DNA from 2 places in the Novibacillus thermophilus genome. Region 1 is predicted to be linked to the other one. Evidence: a T-box and tRNA genes for the amino acid it is inferred to sense, from the RefSeq annotation. Region 1 holds a T-box; the other holds one or more tRNA genes.

The links. The T-box of region 1 lies ahead of ileS (isoleucine--tRNA ligase). A T-box ahead of a tRNA ligase gene usually reads a tRNA of that ligase, here a tRNA-Ile.
Region 2: it has a tRNA-Ile gene. The T-box ahead of ileS (isoleucine--tRNA ligase) is inferred to sense a tRNA for this amino acid. The anticodon was not compared.

The regions. Positions count from the first base shown of each region.
Region 1 covers NZ_CP019699.1:1,344,393-1,355,439, forward strand. Annotated here, with positions in the region: partial or broken gene B0W44_RS06705 (amidohydrolase) at 1-118, shown strand, start outside; gene spoIIGA (sigma-E processing peptidase SpoIIGA) at 462-1,370, shown strand; gene sigE (RNA polymerase sporulation sigma factor SigE) at 1,393-2,115, shown strand; gene sigG (RNA polymerase sporulation sigma factor SigG) at 2,256-3,038, shown strand; gene B0W44_RS06730 (YlmC/YmxH family sporulation protein) at 3,129-3,443, shown strand; gene pgeF (peptidoglycan editing factor PgeF) at 3,527-4,333, shown strand; gene B0W44_RS06740 (YggS family pyridoxal phosphate-dependent enzyme) at 4,337-5,032, shown strand; gene B0W44_RS06745 (cell division protein SepF) at 5,068-5,484, shown strand; gene B0W44_RS06750 (YggT family protein) at 5,494-5,775, shown strand; gene B0W44_RS06755 (YlmH family RNA-binding protein) at 5,772-6,560, shown strand; gene B0W44_RS06760 (DivIVA domain-containing protein) at 6,644-7,147, shown strand; T-box leader at 7,228-7,489, shown strand; gene ileS (isoleucine--tRNA ligase) at 7,617-10,403, shown strand; gene B0W44_RS06770 (TraR/DksA C4-type zinc finger protein) at 10,564-11,047, shown strand, end outside.
Region 2 covers NZ_CP019699.1:152,621-163,667, reverse strand. Annotated here, with positions in the region: partial or broken gene B0W44_RS19150 (hypothetical protein) at 1-75, opposite strand; partial or broken gene B0W44_RS00945 (transposase) at 286-537, shown strand; tRNA gene B0W44_RS00940 (tRNA-Thr) at 736-811, opposite strand; tRNA gene B0W44_RS00935 (tRNA-Asn) at 813-887, opposite strand; rRNA gene rrf (5S ribosomal RNA) at 899-1,015, opposite strand; rRNA gene B0W44_RS00925 (23S ribosomal RNA) at 1,050-4,083, opposite strand; tRNA gene B0W44_RS00920 (tRNA-Ala) at 4,144-4,219, opposite strand; tRNA gene B0W44_RS00915 (tRNA-Ile) at 4,237-4,313, opposite strand; rRNA gene B0W44_RS00910 (16S ribosomal RNA) at 4,382-5,941, opposite strand; gene B0W44_RS00905 (NTP transferase domain-containing protein) at 6,333-7,667, opposite strand; gene B0W44_RS00900 (inositol-3-phosphate synthase) at 7,667-8,758, opposite strand; gene B0W44_RS00895 (stage II sporulation protein M) at 9,156-9,770, opposite strand; gene pdaB (polysaccharide deacetylase family sporulation protein PdaB) at 9,864-10,646, shown strand; gene B0W44_RS00885 (KinB-signaling pathway activation protein) at 10,727-11,047, opposite strand, start outside.

The DNA of each region.
Region 1 (11,047 bases):
ACTGGCCGATTTTGTCGTCCTCTCCCACGATATTGTGGACGAACCAGATCCGGACGTCCTGTTAGACGCAAAAACTGAAATGACTGTAGTCGGAGGAGAGATCGTGTATTCGTGGTAAACCTTCCGCTGTCAGTGCACGCGTTAGTGGCTCCCTGCTGCCTTTTCCAAAATGCGCTCATGACCTTCAGGTATGCTACTTGATGCTTGCAGAACCAACCCCTTTCCGCGCACCGTCTCGTTTTTTTGACGAGTGCGTTTTCCCTCCAAGCGAACCGTTTTTCATAGATGGCGTCCATGGACGCCCCCTTCTTCCTAATCTCCCCTCACTGATGACACTTCAACACAAAAAGGTACACTGTTCGACGAAAAAAATTATCAGCCTACTAGCATGTTTTGACAGCCTTCGAAATAGAATTGGGTATATACTGTTTACACCTTCACTTTTTGAGAGGAGTTTGGACATGACGGTGTATGCGGACATGGTCTTTCTCCTCAATTTTTGCGTGGACTTTCTGCTCCTCTGGCTGACGATGGCCATTCGCAAGCAGAAAACCGCGTATTGGCGGTTAGCGGTAGCCGCCGTACTCGGGGCGTGCTATGCCGTCATGATGTTAGCTCCTGTCGCATCGTGGGTGTTTGCGTGGGGTGTCAAATTGTTATGGTCGTGCCTGATGGTGTTCGTCGCGTTCGGATACCGCAGTAGGCCTGCCTTTTTGCGCAACTGGGGCGTGTTTTATTTCACGTCGTTTGTGGTGGGAGGCGGCATGTTCGCGGCACACTATTTTTTGCTCGATCACCAAGAGGCTTTAAACGGTCTACTGGTAACCCAGTCCGGTGGGATGGGAACACCGGTGACGTGGACGTTCGTGGTCCTCGCTTTCCCGCTGGTGTGGTTCTACTCCCGACTCACCTTTAAATCTTTGGCCGAAAGGCAAGACATTCACCACTTTCTCGTACACGTGGAGATCCAGATCGGGAAACGAGGACTACGCACGGTAGGGTTTATCGACACGGGCAATCAACTCCGCGATCCGTTCACGCGGACGCCGGTGATGATAGCGGAACACAGATTAATCGCCCCTCTGTTGCCCCCACCCGTAAAAAAAGCCGTCAAAGAACGCGACGTGACCGCGGGTTTGTCACGGCTTCCGCCTGAATGGGGGACCCGGATGAAACTGATCCCTTACCGCAGTGTGAGGCGGGGAACTGACTTTCTCTTGGCGTTGAAGCCGGACAAGGTTCAGGTCGTGCGGGAAGGGCGCACGTTTAGTGTCAACGATGTGCTCATCGGGTTGGACAGTGGACCGCTGTCTTCTGACGGCACGTACCAAATGATTGTACACCCGGCGTGCGTGGATGAAGCGGTTTAAACGATTGGAGGAGGGAATAAAAGTGTTCTTAAAGTGGAAATGGTTTTTTTATTTGTGGTGGTACCGCTTCTTACTGTTAACGGGAATCAAAACGGAAGAGATTTACTACATTGGCGGCAGTGAAGCGCTGCCCCCTCCTTTAACGAGGCAAGAAGAGGAACATTTACTGCAAAAGCTCCCGTCAGGAGATGCCGCTGTTCGCGCGGTGTTAATTGAGCGCAATTTGCGCCTCGTCGTCTACATTGCTCGCAAGTTTGAAAACACCGGGATTAACATTGAAGACTTGATCTCTATCGGCACGATCGGTTTAATCAAAGCGGTGAACACGTTCGATCCGGAAAAAAAGATCAAGTTGGCGACGTACGCGTCGCGCTGCATTGAAAACGAAATTTTAATGTATTTGCGGCGCAACAACAAAATACGGACCGAAGTCTCTTTCGACGAGCCGCTAAACATCGACTTGGACGGAAATGAGCTACTGTTGTCCGACGTGATGGGAACAGAGAGCGATACGATTTACCGCGACATTGAAGACGAAGTAGACAAAAAAATTTTAAAGAAGGCGTTAGAGACGTTAAACGAACGCGAGCGGACGATCATGAAACTGCGTTTCGGCCTGGAAGGCGGGGAAGAAATGACACAAAAAGACGTCGCCGACCTGCTCGGTATTTCACAATCGTACATCTCGCGTTTAGAAAAACGGATTTTAAAACGGCTGCGCAGAGAATTCAACCGTATGGTGTGATTGCTAAAGTATATTTTCCTGCTGCAAGATCATTCGCCTTTTTTAAAAAAATCAATGACGTGTGATATTGGAGGCGAACTTATAATTTTCCTTCCCGAGGAGATACTGTTCAGTAATGCTGCTCCTTAGGAGGGAGAATCGTGACACGGAACAAAGTTGAGATCTGCGGGGTGGACACGTCCAAACTTCCCGTTTTGAAAAACGAGGAAATGCGGGAGCTTTTCCGCAAATTACAGTCAGGAGAAACATGGGCTCGCGAAAAACTCGTCAACGGAAACCTCCGTTTAGTGTTAAGTGTCATACAGCGATTCAACAACCGGGGCGAATATGTGGACGATCTGTTTCAGGTCGGGTGCATCGGCTTGATGAAAGCGATCGACAACTTTGACCTCAGTCAAAACGTGAAATTTTCTACATACGCCGTTCCGATGATTATTGGGGAGATCCGTCGCTATCTTCGGGACAACAATCCGATTCGGGTCTCGCGCTCTCTTCGGGACATCGCCTACAAAGCCTTGCAAGTGCGGGACACATTGACCAGCCAACATTCGCGGGAACCGACGGTACAGGAAATTGCCGAACAGTTGAATGTCCCGAAAGAAGATGTCGTGTTCGCACTAGATGCCATTCAAGATCCGGTGTCACTGTTTGAGCCGATATACCACGACGGGGGAGATCCCATTTACGTGATGGACCAAATTAGTGACGAACGCAACAAAGATGTGCAGTGGGTAGAAGAAATTGCCCTGAGGGAAGCGATGCACAAGTTGAACGACAGGGAAAAATTGATTTTATCGATGCGATTTTTTGACGGCAAAACGCAGATGGAGGTCGCAGACGAAATCGGCATTTCTCAGGCGCAAGTCTCCCGCCTCGAAAAAGCTGCCATCCAACAAATGCAAAAAAACATTAAGACATCTTAGCCGCCCTCTGGCGGTTTTTTAAGTACATCCCAGGCGTTTGTCTCATATACTCATACTAAAGCATATGAACGGGAATGGGGGAATCCGGTGATCAAAATTTCAGACTTGCAAACGAAAGACGTTGTTAACATTCACGACGGGAAAAAGTTGGGGCACGTGAACGATCTAGAGCTGGATCTCGAACGGGGACGCGTTGAAGCCATCGTAGTGCCCGCGTCTACGAAAGTATTCAGTCTGTTTGGAGGAGAGGAGTACGTCATTCCTTGGCGCAACATCGTAAAGATCGGCTCCGATGTCATCCTCGTGCGCTTACAGGGAATCCCTTCAAACCACGACGTCTACGACCCTGAAGAAAAACTTTACCAACGCTCCGTCATCACGGCGAAACATGGGCATAAAAACTGAAAGCCTCTGCACAAGAGGTTTTTTTGTTTGGACATTTGTCAACCGGGTGAGTTGTGGTAATATGAAATGAAGGAGGATGGGTTGTGGAGCCATTTCGTTACGAAAAGGTGCAGGGGATACCTGTGACAGTGATTTCGGATTGGCTTAAGGAATCCCCGACACTTGCCGCTGGCATGAGCGCAGGACAGCACTACGGGTTACATCGGGAGCAGGACGACCCCCGCGCCGTCGTCCCGAACCGCGACAGACTGGCACGGGCGCTAGGGTTTTCCCTCGACGCTTGGACGAGTGCAACGCAAGTTCACGGAAAAAACGTCGTGCGGGTGACCCGGGCTGAGCGCGGTGCCGGCAATCGCAAGCGCGAAACGGCTATTCCAGCCGCTGACGGGCTTGTGACGGACGAAAGGGATATCCTTTTGACTGCATTTTACGCAGACTGTGTCCCGCTCTTGTTTTGGGACTCCGATCGTGGCGCCGTCGGAGTCGCCCATGCCGGTTGGCGAGGGACTGTTCTCGGGATTGCCCGGGAAATGGTGGAACGGATGAAGCGGGAATTCGGGACCGACCCGGGGTCCGTTCGCGTGGCGATTGGCCCTTCCATCGGTTCCTGCTGTTACGAAGTGGACGATCGCGTAGTCGATGCGCTGAAGGAACAAATCCCTGACTTGGACGACGACATCGTGCACCCCAAAGACAATGGACGGTTCATGCTGGATTTAAAACGGGCGAATGCGGACATCTTGAGGCAAGCCGGCGTCGAAAACAGTCGAATGTCCGTGACAAACTTTTGTACGAGTTGTGAAGAATGGCTGTTTTTCTCCCACCGGCGAGACGGTGAAAAGGCAGGTCGCATGGTAGCCTGGATCGGAATCAGAAAGGATGAATCGTAAGACGTGGACAGTCAGACAATTGCTCGCAACATTGAACGCGTAAAGGCAACGATCGCCGACGCCTGCCGTAGAAGCGGTCGAAGACCGGAAGACGTCAGGCTCATCGCCGTGACGAAATACGTCGGGATCGACACGACACGCGCTGTCCTCGATTTGGGGATCGAACACATCGGCGAAAACCGCGTTCAGGAAGCTGTACCGAAATACGACAAGCTCGGGTCAAGGGGAACGTGGCATTTCATCGGCCATTTGCAAAGCAACAAAGTGAAGAACGTCTTAGGCCGATTTACATATATACACTCATTAGACCGCCATTCTCTGGCTAAAGAAATACAAAAACGTGCGGCAAAACGCGCCATGACCGTGAACTGTCTTTTGCAAGTCAACGTGTCGGGGGAGAAGAGCAAATTCGGTCTGGCCCCGTCAGAATTAGTGGAGTTTGCAAAAGAAGTGGCAGAAATGTCGAACATCCGAATCGTAGGGTTAATGACGATGGCTCCTTTTGTCGACAACCCAGAAGAGGTGCGCCCCGTGTTCAGGGAATTGCGGTCACTGCGGGATCAACTTTACCGTTTAGAACTTCCGCAGGTTGGAAAGCTGGAACTGTCGATGGGGATGTCCAACGATTACACGGTCGCCATTGAAGAAGGAGCGACGATGGTCAGGTTGGGGTCCGTGTTAGTCGGACGTGAAAGCTGAGGACTTTTTGAAGTGGGAAAGGAGAGTGACGGGATATGTTCAACCGCATTATGGGGTATTTCGGTCTTCAGGAAGAAGAAGAGATTTACGAGGAAATCGAGGAACCTGAACAGGAAGAACGTAGAGAAGACCGAAAACGGCGGCAAAGTGGAAACGTCGTGTCACTACACAGTCAAAAAAACGTAAAATTGGTGTTGTTTGAACCGCGAACGTATGAAGAAGCACAAGAAATTGCCGATCATTTGCGTAACCGCAAGCCGGTCGTCGTCAACTTACAGCGGATGCGCAAAGAGCAGGCAGTCCGCATGGTCGACTTTTTGAGTGGAACCGTGTACGCCGTAAACGGAAATATACAGAAATTGGGGCACGACATTTTTTTGTGTACCCCGGATAACGTAGAAGTGCACGGAACGATCACGGATATGGTCAAGGATGACGTTGACAGGGCTTGAGGTGATGGAATGTTTTTCAACTGGTTAATTGACACTGTTCAAATGTTATTTACCATCTATTTTTACGTCGTGTTTGCGTACATCATTATGTCTTGGGTGGGAGGACGCGATTCTGCCATCGGGGAGGTTATCGGACGTGTGGTGGAACCGTACCTGGCTCCGTTTCGAAGAGTGATCCCGCCTATCGGCATTTTCGACTTTTCACCTATCGTCGCCATGATTGCTTTGCGATTTCTCGAACTCGGTGTCATCACAGTCATACGGTGGATTGCGGGGTTGATCGGTTCATGAAGGCTGAGCCTTCCATTTTGCAGCACTTTCGCGAAGACGAAAGGCCATTTATCGAACGTGTGGAAGAGTTGATCGAACGTGTCACTGTCCGCCAACGACCTGAACTGACGAATTTCTTAAATCCTCGACAGCGTTCGATTCTTCGTACGCTCGTACAGCGTTCCGCAGACGTCCGCTGCGTTTTCGACGGCGGGTACGAGCAGGCAGAGTACAAGCGGTGTTTCATAGCGCCGGATTACTGGCAAGCGCGGCCGGATGAGATGGACTTAAGGTTTTTGCAGATTCACGGGAAAAGTCCATTTCACACGCTTCACCACCGAGATTATTTGGGGGCCCTTTTACATTTAGGCATTGAACGTGACAAAATCGGAGATTTGCTCACTGTTGAAGACGGATGTCAGGTTGTGACGACGCGCGAGATGGGGATGTATATTCGACTCAACTTAAAGCAGGTGCACCGTGTCCGCGTGACTGTAGAAGACATAGAACGCGAACAGCTTACCGTGCCGGAAGAATCGTTAAAAGAGCGTACGGTTTCGGTTGCCTCCCGACGGTTAGACGCGGTTCTCAGTGCGGCATATCCCCTTTCCCGCAGCAAAACCGTGCCTCTCATCCAGTCGGGCAAGTGCAAGTTAAACTGGAAGGTGGAACAAAATCCGGCGGCCACGGTCAGTCCAGGGGATACACTGTCCTTGCGCGGTTACGGAAGAGTGCGTGTCTTGGCAGTGGAAGGTGAAACAAAGCGGGGACGCACGCGCTTGAGAATCGGAAGCCCAACTCGTTAATGGAATGGTCCAGCTTAGCAGGAATTTGTCTCATTCGTGTCGAAATCGTTAAAACGGCAACAATACTTGGAGGTGTCCAGTCCATGCCCTTAACGCCTTTGGATATACATAATAAGCAATTTAGTCGCAGTTTTCGCGGTTATAACGAAGAAGAAGTGAACGAGTTTTTGGATCAAATTATTAAAGACTTAGAGCTTATCATAAAGGAAAAAAAGAAAGTAGAAGAGGAAAACGAAGAATTGCGGGAAAAGCTGAGCCACTTCTCCAATATAGAAGAGAGTTTGAGCAAATCGATTTTAGTGGCACAAGAGACAGCCGAAGAAGTGAAGGCCAACGCTAAAAAAGAAGCGCAACTCATCGTAAAAGAGGCAGAAAAAAATGCCGATCGCATTATCAACGACGCCTTGGCTAAAGCGAGGAAAATCTCCATCGAAATCGACGAGCTCAAACGCAGGGCGGCGACATACCAGTCGCGCTTTCGCAGCTTGGTGGAAGCCCAACTGGAGATGTTGGAACATAACAGCGATTGGGACGTATTGAAAGAGCTGGAAGAGGAAATAGAAGAAGTAAAGGAAGAGGTCTCTTAAGACAAGGGTTTTGGGAGACCGTTTTGTACTTGACGATGGCTGTCGCCATTCAGTATACTTCTTTACAAACATTGAACGCTTTAAAGACGATGACCGGGGCAGTAGGTGACGGCCCTCTTCTTGAAGCGAGCTGGGGACGGTGAAAGCCCAGTGTATGGCCATCTCCGAACATCTCCCGCAAGTTGTCGCCTGAACGTTTCTGAGTTTAGCGTAAACGCTCTGAATCAGTAAGGTAGAACGTCTTTCCTCCACGTTACGGAGGGCGAAAGAGGTACTTCTGTTTTGATGACGGCAGAAGTGCTATCTAGGGTGGTACCGCGGGATTCCCTTCTCGTCCCTAAAGGACAGAAGGGTTTTTTAGTTGTTGGCCCCCGTCCTTTGCGCGGGAAAGGCGGTACCGGATGAGCGGAGAGTGGAGTTGTAGTAAGGATTGAATACGACAGATTACACGTTTAAGGAGTCATGAGGAATGGATTACGGCAAAACGTTGAACTTACCGAAAACAGACTTTCCGATGCGCGGCCAATTGCCGAAGCGGGAGCCGGACATACAAAAGTGGTGGGACGATATCGACATTTACCGTCAGGTGCAAGAGCGGCAGAAGGGCAAACCGAAGTTCGTCCTCCACGACGGGCCGCCGTATGCCAACGGCGACATTCACATCGGCCACGCGTTGAACAAAATTTTGAAGGACATGATCGTCCGCTTCCGGACGATGCAAGGGTATGACGCACCGTACGTGCCGGGGTGGGACACACACGGCTTGCCGATTGAGCAGGCGATCATCAAAAAGGAAAAACTCGACCGCAAAAACATACCCGTCAACGAGTTCCGGAAGATGTGCGCCGAGTACGCTATGAAGTATTTGGACATTCAGCGGCAACAGTTTAAACGGCTCGGGGTGCGCGGCGATTGGGAGGACCCGTACATCTCGTTAAAGCCGGAATACGAGGCGGCGCAAATTCGCGTCTTCGGAGAGATGGCGAAGAAAGGGTACATTTACCGCGGCATGAAGTCCGTCTACTGGTCGCCTTCGTCGGAAACAGCGCTGGCCGAGGCGGAGATTGAGTACAAAGACAAGCGGTCCCCCTCGATTTACGTGAAGTTCCCGGTCAAAAACGGAAACGGCGTCGTACCGGAACGGGATGCGTTTGTCGTCATTTGGACGACGACGCCGTGGACGATCCCGGCGAACCTCGCCATCGCCTTGCACGAAGATTTTACGTACGCTTTAGTGCGCGCCGGCGGAGAGCAGCTGGTGATGGCCCGTGAGCTGGTAGAACAGGTGATGGCGAAAGCGGAAATAACCGACTACGACATCGTCCGGACGTGGAAGGGCAGCGAATTGGCCGGTGTCGTTTGCCGCCACCCACTGTACGACCGCGAAAGTCCAATTATTTTCGGCGATCACGTCACCCTCGATTCGGGGACCGGATGCGTGCACACGGCGCCCGGACACGGGGAGGAAGACTTTGAACTGGGGAAGAAGTACAATCTCGGCGTCCTGTGTCCGGTCAATGAGAAAGGCGTGTTTACAGAGGGCGCGCCTGGTTTTGAAGGGTTGTTTTACGATAAAGCGAACAAACCGATCACGGCGAAACTGGATGAGAAAGGTTATGTCTTAAAGCTGGAATTCATTACCCACCAGTACCCCCACGATTGGCGCACGAAACAACCGGTCATCTTCCGGGCGACCGAGCAGTGGTTTGCCTCCATCGACGGGTTTCGTCACAAGATGTTGGAGGAAATCAAGAACGTGAAGTGGATTCCGCACTGGGGAGAAGTGCGCTTGCACAACATGATTGCCGAGCGCAGCGACTGGTGCATTTCCCGTCAGCGGGTATGGGGGGTCCCGCTCCCGATTTTTTACTGCAATCAGTGCGGGCACGAGCTCATCACCGACGAGACGATCGACCGCATTGCCGAACTGTTCGCCCGGGAAGGGTCTTCCGCCTGGTACGAAAAGACAGAGGAAGAACTGCTCCCCGACGGTGCCGCTTGTACAAAGTGCGGACACGACTCGTTCACGAAAGAAACGGACACGATGGACGTCTGGTTTGACTCGGGCTCCAGTCACGTTGCCGTTCTGCAACAGAGGGAAGATTTGAAGTGGCCGGCAGACTTGTACCTGGAAGGGTCCGATCAGTACCGCGGCTGGTTTAACTCGTCCCTGTCCACGTCAGTGGCGGTGTACGGCCAGGCACCGTACAAACAAGTGTTGAGTCACGGGTTTACCCTTGACGGCGAGGGGCAGAAAATGTCCAAGTCCCTCGGGAACACTGTCGCCCCGCAAGACATTATGAAGCAGTACGGAGCCGACATTTTGCGGTTGTGGGTGTCCTCCACTGATTACCAGGCAGATGTGCGCATCTCCGACGACATTCTCAAGCAGATTTCGGAGGTGTACCGCAAAATTCGCAACACGATGCGTTTCTTGCTCGGAAACTTAAACGACTTTGACCCTGCCCGGCACCGGGTGCCGTACGCCGAGTTAGAGGAACTGGAACGCTACGTGTTGGCGAAGACACAACGGTTGATCGGTCACGTGAGGGAAGCGTACGACACGTACGCATTCAACAATGTGTATCAGGCTGTGCACAACTACTGCACCGTATTTTTGAGTCAATTTTACTTCGACATTCGCAAAGACCGCCTATACACGGAATACCGTGACGCAGCCGTAAGACGGGCGACACAGACGGTGCTGTACGATGTGCTCACGGCCCTCGTCCGCTTGATTGCACCAGTGCTTGCCCACACCGCAGACGAAGTGTGGCAGTACGTTCCGGGGACGGACGTCGTAAGCGTTCAGCTCACAGACTTCCCGCAAGTGGACGAGGCGCGGTTGGATGAGGATCTGGAGCGAAAGTGGGACAAATTGTCCGAGTTGCGCGACAACGTGTTGAAAGCACTGGAAGAAGCGCGACAGGCGAAATTAATCGGAAACTCCCTCGGCGCATCCGTCGAACTGTTTCCGAATGAGTCGTCTTACCCGTTGCTCAAACAAGTGGACCGCCTGGACCACTGGTTGATCGTCTCAGACGTGACGTTACACGAACCTGGAGTGGCCTCCCCTGAAGGGGCCGTTCAGTTCGACGATTTACACGTGAAAGTGCACAAAGCGGAAGGGAGTAAGTGCGAGCGGTGCTGGACGATTTCACCGCAAGTGGGGCAAGACAAAGAGTACCCGGACTTGTGCCGGCGCTGCGCCACGACGGTGAGGGAACATTATGCTGACGCGATGGCGAACGACTGAATGCCGTAAGACTCACGACTTTCTCTCTGCGTTTCTTAAGCCCCTTACCTGTCTAACGTGGACAGGTAAGGGGCTTTTTGATTGAATGGCGGGCAATTCGGACAGATTAATAGACGTGTAGGAACGTCAGACAAAAAAGTCACGAAAGGATGTAGACACGGTGAAGCGCGAACAATTAGAACAACTCCGGGAAGAGCTGTTGCGAGAACGGCAGGAATTAGAGGCCCGCTTGCAGGAGAGTGAACATGGCGGATTGGCGGTCAGCATGAACGATGCCATCGGGGAGCTCTCGGGATACGACAACCATCCGGCCGACGTGGGAACGGAGCTGTACGAACGGGGGAAAGACATCGCGCTAAGCGAGCAAAGAGAAAAACGTCTTCGCGAGATCGATGAAGCGTTAGACAGAATGGCTGACGGAACTTACGGGGTTTGTGCTGAATGCGGCCGGGAAGTGCCGTATGAGCGGTTGAAAGCCAATCCGGCAGCCAAATACTGTGCAGAACACCAACCGCGGAGCGATGAGATCGACCGCCGGCCTGCCGAAGAAGACGTGCTCGCTCCTCCGTTTGAGAAGCACCAATTCGATACGGGCGATTTTACCGGTTTTGATGCTGAGGACGCGTGGCAAGCGGTGGAACAGT
Region 2 (11,047 bases), 1.2 Mb from region 1:
TACTGAGATGGCTGGCAAACTACTTTGAGAAGCTATAATTGTATTGGTTGGAAAGGTCAAAACAGTGTAGTCCATGTTAAACGACACAGAAACTCCTTTTCTTTATTTATTCTCTGAATTCTTGCTAAAATTCTCCGAGTGAAATTTTACACATACGTAATTAGAGCTTGCTGAAAGATGAATAAATCCAGTGTCTACAAGGGTTTAGAGCATGTGATGTCGAAGATATGTGCAAGGATTTTATCAATATGGCTAAAATAACTTTGCACATGGAGTGAGGCATAGATGTACTGTCAAACTGAGCAACAGATGATCATGCCGGACGACGTTTTCTTGCCGTTTGGTGGCAAATTGAACAAGGACAACCGCTGGGTCAAGTTGGCTGCCATCATCCCGTGGTGGAAGGTGGAACAGTTTATGCCAGGCGTTTTGAGAAACGGATCAAAGGCCGTCCTACCGTGCCTGTACGCATGGCACTCGGTGCCTTGATCATACGATCGGAAAACCGTCGAACAGATCAAAAAGAATCCGTACCTGTAGGACTTCTTCGGCCTACTGTCAGTCAAATTCTTGGACATTCATCTGTTTGGTTCACATATGACACTTATGTCCATCTTTTACCTGAAATGTAATGTGAAGCTGCCGAAACCCAAATGCAATAAAAATGTAGGGTAGAATGCAAAAACGGCGGGCGGACACATCGGCCAAAACCCCCGCCGTTACAGGCTTTATGAGTGGAGCTCCCAACCAGACTCGAACTGGTGACCTCTTCCTTACCATGGAAGCGCTCTACCGGCTGAGCTATGGGAGCATGGCTCCTCCGGTAGGACTCGAACCTACAACCTATCGGTTAACAGCCGACCGCTCTACCATTGAGCTACGGAGGAATAAAATTTATGCCTGGCAGCGACCTACTCTCCCAGGGGCTCTCGCCCCGAGTACCATCGGCGCTGGAGGGCTTAACGGTCGTGTTCGGCATGGGTACGCGTGTGTCCCCTCCGCTATGGCCACCAGACAGCATTCCCTCAAAACTGGTCGGAAGCATTCCCTCGATTAAGCCCTCGACCGATTCGTATCCGTCAGCTCAACGTGTTACCACGCTTACACCTCGGACCGATCCACCTCGTCTTCTCCAAGGGGTCTTACCCAAGCACCTGAGTGCCTGGTGGGAAATCTCATCTTGAGGGGGGCTTCACGCTTAGATGCTTTCAGCGCTTATCCCGGCCACACGTGGCTACCCAGCGATGCCCTTGGCAGAACAACTGGTCCACCAGCGGTGTGTCCGTCCCGGTCCTCTCGTACTAAGGACGGCTCCTCTTCAGATTTCCTGCGCCCACGACAGATAGGGACCGAACTGTCTCACGACGTTCTGAACCCAGCTCGCGTACCGCTTTAATGGGCGAACAGCCCAACCCTTGGGACCTGCTTCAGCCCCAGGATGCGATGAGCCGACATCGAGGTGCCAAACCTCCCCGTCGATGTGGACTCTTGGGGGAGATAAGCCTGTTATCCCCGGGGTAGCTTTTATCCGTTGAGCGATGGCCCTTCCACTCAGAACCACCGGATCACTAAGTCCGACTTTCGTCCCTGCTCGACCTGTCAGTCTCGCAGTCAAGCTCCCTTCTGCCTTTACACTCCTCACGCGATGTCCAACCGCGCTGAGGGAACCTTCGAGCGCCTCCGTTACCTTTTAGGAGGCGACCGCCCCAGTCAAACTGCCCACCTGACAATGTCCCGCCACCGGCTCACGGCGGTCGGTTAGGATTTAACCATGATGAGGGTGGTATCCCACCGGCGCCTCCCTCGATCCTGGCGAACCGATTTCTCTGGCTCCCACCTATCCTGTACACATCATCGCCAAACCCACTATCAGGCTGCAGTCAAGCTCCACGGGGTCTTTCCGTCTTGTCGTGGGTAATGCGCATCTTCACGCATACTACAATTTCACCGGGCCTCTCGTTGAGACAGTGTCCAAGTCGTTACGCCTTTCGTGCGGGTCGGAACTTACCCGACAAGGAATTTCGCTACCTTAGGACCGTTATAGTTACGGCCGCCGTTTACTGGGGCTTCGGTTCAGACCTTCGCTTCCGCTAAGTCCTCCCCTTAACCTTCCAGCACCGGGCAGGCGTCAGCCCCTATACGTCGCCTTGCGGCTTCGCAGAGACCTGTGTTTTTGCTAAACAGTCGCTTGGACCTCTTCACTGCGGCCCCCTCAGGCAACCTCTCGGCCACCCTAACGGGGCACCCCTTCTCCCAAAGTTACGGGGCCATTTTGCCGAGTTCCTTAACGAGAGTTCTCCCGTGCGCCTTAGGATCCTCTCCTCGCCTACCTGTGTCGGTTTGCGGTACGGGCACCGCGCTCCTCGCTAGAGGCTTTTCTTGTCAGTGTGGGTGCAGGGACTTCGCTACTCTAAGTTTCACTCCCCATCACGGCTCAAGATCCTCGCAACGCGGGATTTGCCTCGCGCTGCTCTCTCACCGCTTGGACAGGCACATCCATCCGCCTGCTCCCCTGCCCTCCTGCGTCCCCCCTTCGCTCAATCGGAACGCGGTGGTACAGGAATCTCCACCTGTTCTCCATCGCCTACGCTCTTCAGCCTCGGCTTAGGTCCCGACTTACCCTGAGCGGACGAACCTTCCTCAGGAACCCTTAGGCTTTCGGCGGAGGGGATTCTCACCCCTCTTATCGTTACTCATACCGGCATTCTCACTACCCAGCGCTCCACATTCCCTCCCGGAAATCCTTCGCTGCACTGGGTACGCTCCCCTACCACGGTGTCCCGCCCATAGCTTCGGTGATCCGTTTAGCCCCGGTACATTTTCGGCGCGACGTCACTTGACCAGTGAGCTTTTACGCACTCTTTCAATGATGGCTGCTTCTAAGCCAACATCCTGGTTGTCTCGGCAACGCCACATCCTTTCCCACTTAACGGATACTTCGGGACCTTAGCTGATGGTCTGGGTTGTTCCCCTCTCGACGTCGAATCTTAGCACCCGACGTCTGACTCCCAGGAACCGAATCAACGGCATTCGGAGTTTGACTGCGATCGGTAACCCGTCGAGGGCCCCTCACGCAATCAGTGCTCTACCTCCGCGATTCTTCCCCTGAGGCTAGCCCTAAAGCTATTTCGGGGAGAACCAGCTATCTCCGAGTTCGATTGGCATTTCACCCCTACCCACCCCTCATCCCCGCCTTTTTCAACAGACGTGGGTGCGGGCCTCCAGTCGGTGTTACCCGACCTTCACCCTGGACATGGGTAGATCACTCGGTTTCGGGTCGACGACGCGCAACTAAAATCGCCCTCTTCAGACTCGCTTTCGCTACGGCTCCGCGTCTCCCGCTTAACCTCGCTACGCATCGTCACTCGCCGGTCCATTCTACAAAAGGTACGCCGTCATCCAGATTACCCGGACTCCGACTGCTTGTAGGCACACGGTTTCAGGTTCTCTTTCACTCCCCTCCCGGGGTGCTTTTCACCTTTCCCTCACGGTACTGGTGCGCTATCGGTCGCCAGGGAGTATTTAGCCTTGGGAGGTGGGCCTCCCTGCTTCCCACGGGGTTCCCCGTGCCCCGCGGTACTCGGGGTCCGTCTCGGAGCGGACAGAATTTCGCCTACAGGATTCTTACCTTCTCTGATGGGCCGTTCCAGGCCGCTTCGGCTATCCCGTCCGTTTCTCACTCCTTATGAGACGCCCCACAACCCCCGACACTCAACTCAAACCCACTACGCATATGATAAATGCGTCTTGTGGATCTCAGTTGAGTGCCGGGTTTGGGCTGTTTCCGTTTCGCTCGCCGCTACTCAGGAAATCGCTTTGAGCACCCACGAAAGGTTCCCTTTCGCAGGGCCCGCCTTGCTTTCTTTTCCTCAGGGTACTAAGATGTTTCAGTTCCCCTGGTTGCCCTCCGCTGCCTATGCATTCAGCAACGGATGCTCTCCTATGAAAGAGAGCGGGTTCCCCCATTCGGACATCCCCGGATCTACGCCTGCTTACGGCTCCCCGAGGCATTTCGGTGTTCGCCCCGTCCTTCGTCGGCTCCTGGCGCCTAGGCATCCACCGTGCGCCCTTTCTTGCTTAATCGTTCTCGACATGACTCTCGTCATCCCGGTGAATGCTTCCGATCCAGTTTTCAAGGAACAATGGTGGAGCTAAGCGGAATCGAACCGCTGACCTCCTGCTTGCAAGGCAGGCGCTCTCCCAGCTGAGCTATAGCCCCACAATCTAGTATTGTGATGGTGGGCCTAGGTGGACTTGAACCACCGACCTCACGCTTATCAGGCGTGCGCTCTAACCAACTGAGCTATAGGCCCAATGCGAAGGAACAAATGTCTCCCTCAAAACTAAACGAACAAGCCGAACGCCTTTTTTTACTCCGTAGAAAGGAGGTGATCCAGCCGCACCTTCCGATACGGCTACCTTGTTACGACTTCACCCCAATCATCTGTCCCACCTTCGGCGGCTGGCTCCTTACGGTTGCCTCACCGACTTCGGGTGTTACAGACTCTCGTGGTGTGACGGGCGGTGTGTACAAGGCCCGGGAACGTATTCACCGCGGCATGCTGATCCGCGATTACTAGCGATTCCTCCTTCACGCAGGCGAGTTGCAGCCTGCGATCCGAACTGAGACTGGCTTTTTAGGGATTGGCTCCGCGTCACCGCTTCGCTGCCCTCTGTACCAGCCATTGTAGCACGTGTGTCGCCCAGGACATAAGGGGCATGATGATTTGACGTCATCCCCACCTTCCTCCAGCTTGTCACTGGCAGTCAGCTTAGAGTGCCCAACTCAATGCTGGCAACTAAGCTCAAGGGTTGCGCTCGTTGCGGGACTTAACCCAACATCTCACGACACGAGCTGACGACAACCATGCACCACCTGTCTCTCTGTCCCCGAAGGGAAACCTCTATCTCTAGAGGGGTCAGAGGATGTCAAGCCCTGGTAAGGTTCTTCGCGTTGCTTCGAATTAAACCACATGCTCCACCGCTTGTGCGGGCCCCCGTCAATTCCTTTGAGTTTCAGCCTTGCGGCCGTACTCCCCAGGCGGAGTGCTTAATGTGTTTACTTCGGCACTAAGGGCGTGACGCCCCTAACACCTAGCACTCATCGTTTACGGCGTGGACTACCAGGGTATCTAATCCTGTTCGCTCCCCACGCTTTCGCGCCTCAGCGTCAGTTACAGGCCAGAGAGCCGCCTTCGCCACTGGTGTTCCTCCCGATCTCTACGCATTTCACCGCTACACCGGGAATTCCGCTCCCCTCTCCTGCACTCAAGTCCCCCAGTTTCCAATGCCATCCCACGGTTGAGCCGTGGCCTTTCACATCAGACTTAAGAGACCGCCTGCGCGCCCTTTACGCCCAATAATTCCGGACAACGCTCGCCCCCTACGTGTTACCGCGGCTGCTGGCACGTAGTTAGCCGGGGCTTCCTCCTGTGGTACCGTCACGCTAAGAGCATGCCCTCTCCTAGCCGTTCTTCCCACATGACAGAGCTTTACAACCCGAAGGCCGTCCTCGCTCACGCGGCGTTGCTCGGTCAGGGTTCCCCCCATTGCCGAAAATTCCCTACTGCTGCCTCCCGTAGGAGTCTGGGCCGTGTCTCAGTCCCAGTGTGGCCGGTCACCCTCTCAGGTCGGCTACGCATCGTCGCCTTGGTGAGCCCTTACCTCACCAACTAGCTAATGCGCCGCGGGCCCATCTGCAAGCGGCGACTTCCGCCGCCTTTTAAGGCTCCCCCATGCGGAAAAGCCTCTTATCCGGTATTAGCTCCGGTTTCCCGCAGTTATCCCGGTCTTGCAGGCAGGTTGCCCACGTGTTACTCACCCGTCCGCCGCTGGTTCCGCCATCCGCCCCCAAAGGGGTGGTCGGCTTCACCCGCACGACTTGCATGTATTAGGCACGCCGCCAGCGTTCGTCCTGAGCCAGGATCAAACTCTCCATTAATTATGGTCTGTCCGCAGCTCGGCTGCGTAACACTTTCTTCAGAAGCCAAACAGGCTCCTTGTACGAAACAAGCTGTTCCAAGCTCTTGGGGCGTTGGCTTGTTCGTTCAGTTTTCAAGGAACATTCGCGCTCTCGCCTGAAAGGCGACATCCTACATCTTATCACGCAGGGCGCGATATGTCAATAACTTTTTTTATTTGTCTTCGCGTATGAAACCGCCGTTGTTCTGACAACGGCAAGAATTAATTTAGCAAAGTCTTTGCCTAAAGTCAACACCTACATTAAGGTTTTGTCATTGCGCTATGACATAAAAAAAGTGTTCGGGGTGCCGGCGACTGCGGCAACCACCGTTACCTTGAAGTCACGGCCGTCGGATAACGTCCACTTTGGATTACATCTTCCGTCTCAGCGATACGAGCCGAACGATAGTTTGCCCGTGGGAAATTATAGCGAGTATGATCAAAGTGGCGGGTATTAAGTGGAAAATGCCTCCCAGCATTATGAGAAACAACCGACCGTCACGGTTCGCGGGCACGTAGCGAAATATGCCGTCGTCCCGTTCGGGAATAAAAGTTTGTCCCGTTGAACTTTTGTACTTTTCTTTGATGAGCATAGACATCGGTTGTCCACTTAAAGCGAGCATACTGACAATTAAAGCAAATCCCGGGTAATCGCTGTGCTGGAACCACCAGTAACCCATTCCGATGATCATAAAATAGTCGGCGTAGCGGTCCAAAATAGAATCGAACAGGGCTCCGTAGGAGCTCTTCTTGTAATTTAGGCGGGCGATTTCTCCGTCGACACCATCCAGTATGCAGCCGAGCTGGGCTAGAATCCCGCCAGCGAAGGGATGTCCTAAACCGAAACACAACGCAGAAAAAAGGCAAATGAGAAAGGAAAAGAAACTGATCTGATTCGGCGTTACTCGAGTCGGGGCAAGCCAACGGGTTATCCTGAGGGAGATTTTGCGGTTAAGGTGTTTGGACACAAATCCGTCTTTTTCTGGAATTAACGATTTTAGCAAGATGTTTTCGCCGCGCCGGCAACTTTCCAGATCGTCCACATCCACCCAGTTCCGATCTACAAAGAGCAGTTTCACACGACCTTCGCGGGTCAAAATATTAACTCCGTCTGTCAGTGTGTAGCGCCCTTGGTCGATGGCCTGGGACAGGGCTTCAAGCAACGCTCCAGTGCAAAGTAACAGACCACAGTCCACAGCATCGAATTGACCCAACTCTTTCCCAAGCTGTCGCGCCACGTCGCCGTCCGCCACAATTTTCGTTCTTTCTTCCAGACGATACGCGTCGTTCACTCTACGGTCCGCAGCCAACAGCACGTCTCCCTCGTCAAGCTGTTCAGCCTCGGCGATGACATCTTGAAAGACCTCGGGTTCGTAAAGATGGTCTGCCATCAGCAATACAAATTTTTCTTCAGGACGATACACTTCCTGAAAAGTATGGGCTGACGTGCCATTGCCCAACTGCCAGCGAGAGTTGTGCACATAGCGGATGGAGACTCCCCACTGGCTGCCGTCGCCCAAATAGTCACGCAATTCGCGGTCATAGCACCCCGTGACAACGACAAACTCATGGACTCCGGCTTCACGTAAACCGAGGATATTTCGCACAATCAAAGGGACCCCCAATAAAGGGAAGAGCGGTTTAGGGCCATCGAAGTGGCGCCTGAACCTGCTCCCACTGCCGGCTGCTAAAATAGCAGCCCGCATTACCGCTCTCTCCTGCCTTCGATAAATTCTTCCACCATTTTTTTGCTTTCCGTATCTGTGTATTGGACTGGTGGAGATTTCATCGTATAAGCGGAAATCGATGTTAACAGACCGCCGATCTTCCGATCTAAAGCGAGTTTCATACAGCGGACAGCATCAATGATAACCCCGGCACTGTTGGGCGAATCTTGCACCGACAGTTTGACTTCCAACGTCAGTGGCACGTGACCGAAGCCCCGACCTTCCATGCGAATATATGCGATTTTGTTGTCTTCAAGCCAGGGAATGTAGTCGCTCGGTCCGATGTGGATATTATGTTCATCCAACGGCGTATTCAGCTCGGCTTGTACAGCCTGCGTTTTGGATTTTTTCTTGGACTTCAGTCTGTTTTGATTGAGCATGTTCAAGAAGTCAGTGTTTCCGCCAAAATTCAATTGATACGTGCGATCCAACGCAACGCCTCGGTTTTCGAACAATTTCGTCAGCGTTCGGTGAACGATCGTGGCCCCTACCTGGCTCTTGACATCGTCTCCGATAATCGGAATGTTTTTCTCCTTAAACTTGTTTGCCCATGTCTCATCGGAGGCGATGAAAACCGGCATCGCGTTGATAAAGCCCACTCCGGCATCCAGGCACGCTTGCGCGTAAAAGCGAACCGCTTCTTCAGACCCTACAGGCAAATAAGAGATCAACAGATCGGCGCCGCTCTCTTTCAACACTTGAACGACATCGCAAGGTTCTTCGTCAGCGGCGATAAACTTGTACTCATCGTCGTATTCGTCCATCTTCTCTGAGACACCGTCCAACACCGGTCCCATTTTGACTTCGACAGGATAATCGGGCAAGTTGTCGTAAAACATTTTCGCGCAGTTGGGCTGAGCCAAGAGGGCATCTTTTAATTTCCGCCCGACTTTGCGCTTATCGATGTCAAAGGCAGCCACGACGTTGATGTCGCCTGGTTTGTACCCCCCTAGATCATAGTGCATCAAACCGATGGGGTCGTCAGACATCTCTTTGTACATTTCGATTCCTTGTAATAGAGCACTCGCACAGTTACCGACACCTGCTATCGCGATGTTAATTTTACCCAAATTTTCATACCTCCTCCTCGTTTTGATGTTTGACCTCCGATGCTTAATGAGTGGTAAACGTTCCCGTTAGAACACTCATCACCTCCTTATCGTGATTTCTGTATTTTGCATTAAAAAAGCTCCCATCTGAGAAAAGGGAGCGATTGTGAACACAAGGCTTATTCACATTTCTAACAAGAAAGACGCTCCCTAAATCATGTAACGAAACAAGAAATAAAGAGCCCCTTCCAAACAACGCGCGTATAATAATTCAGTAAATTAATTAGCACTCACATTTAACGGCTGCTAACAAAATCTATTATACACAGCAGCACAAATTTTGCAAGTCCACCTTGTCGAAGGAAATGCAAAGATGCCGCTTAATGTTTTCCACATTTAAGGGTAAGTGTGCCTGGCTTTAAAAGTGAACCTGTGCCAACATGATGAGACCGGCTTCGATGACTGCAGCAAAAAACAGCAAGACTACAATCCCGAGTAGCACGACAGGCATGTGACGAAACGACTGGCGGAACTGCCGACCGACACGGATGCGCGCTTTTTCACTCCAGATAGAACCGATTCCGCGCACAATCAGCCACCCGAATTTCAGGCCAAACCCAGCAGCAATAATGATCGCCGGAAATTCCAATACGCCGTGGGGCAGAATTTGTTGGACGAACACAAGGAGTGGATGTATGCCATACTGTTCAGCCGCTTCGTACAAGACATAGCCGAGCATAAACCCGTTTAATACTAACGCGAAGACAGGAAAAATGCCAAAGAAAAACCCTGCCGCCAACATGGCGATCGACGCCTGTAAGTTGTTGAGAAAAATAGTGCTAAACGCATTCCAATACCCGGGCTCCATTTGAAGCGATTGTGCGAGCTCCTCCAATTGTTCCAGCGCAAGTTGAACAAACGGTTGAACCTCGTTGTGAAAGACATACCCTAACACACTGCTTCCAAACAGCAGTATTGCCGCCATCCACAGGAATACCCGGTTTTGCTTCAAAATGTTGACAAATGATCGCATGAGTCATCCCCCTTCACCTTCTTATTCCCCGATTCATATCCGTTTAAGACAGGCATAGATTGTACTATGGAGCGGATAAGCCTATAAGGGGAGGTGACAGTTGTGTTTTGGGTACTGTCTGGAAAAAAAATCAAGCGGTTTGCCGTGATCGGTACGGCGCTGTTGTTCGCACTCGGTCTGTACTACGCCAACCAACAACAAATCAACGTCTTCTCTCTTCAAGAAGAAGGGCCGCAAGCGTACTACTCGGTTGAAACCGATCAAAAGGTCGCCGCTTTAACGTTTGACATCAGCTGGGGAGAGGAGATCCCTGGCCCGGTCTTGGACGCCTTAGAGGAAAGCGACGTCGATAAAGCAACGTTCTTCCTCTCTTCACCGTGGGCAGAAAATCATCCCGACATTGTTCAGCGCATTGTGGACATGGGATACGAAGTGGGCAACCACGGTCATGAACACAAAAATTACAGCGAGCAGGACGAAAAGTGGATGCGGGACCAAATTACGAAGTCCCACCAAATTCTGACCGAGTTAACCGGTCAGAAAATCAACTTGATTAGGCTCCCCAACGGCGATTTCGACAAACGTACCCTGGAAGTCGCCGACAGCATGGGGTACCGGGTGATCCAGTGGGACACCGACTCCCTTGATTGGATGCGGAAGAGCGCAGATGAAATCGTCGATCGCGTCGTCTCTAAAGTCCATCCTGGGGACATTATTTTATTCCACGCCAGCGATTCAGCTAAAAACACGGCAGAAGCCCTGCCCCGTGTCGTCAAAGAAATGCGCGCCAAAGGGTACAAACTGGTGACCGTTTCTGAACTTATTGCGGGAAGTACGGTTGAGACGGATCCGGTTGAAGACGCCAAATCCGAGTAAGTGATGAAAGCGTGAGCGGCGAAGTCTATATCTCCAATCGCCGCCTTATTTTTATCCCTCCATATGGGAGGTCCATCTTCCTACTTCTGTTTTTTCGGCAATAGACGGTGTAACTGCATAATTTGCCACGTATTGCATACGAGCAATGGAATCACCATAAACCATAGAGAGTTGACGTTGTTTTCCCGCAGGGCAGGGATTAACTCAATGACCGTAAACACAAACATAAAGAAAATCGTAGAGGCAAACGCCTTGAAATTGGTCTCCCGGGATTTCCACCAGGCCACGAGTGCAGACACAGCGAGGATAAACAACGGGAACCACATAAACGTCAACACAGTATCGCCTTCTTGGGCAAAAAAGGCGTAGCGCAAGTATACCATGTCCGCGAATACAAACAC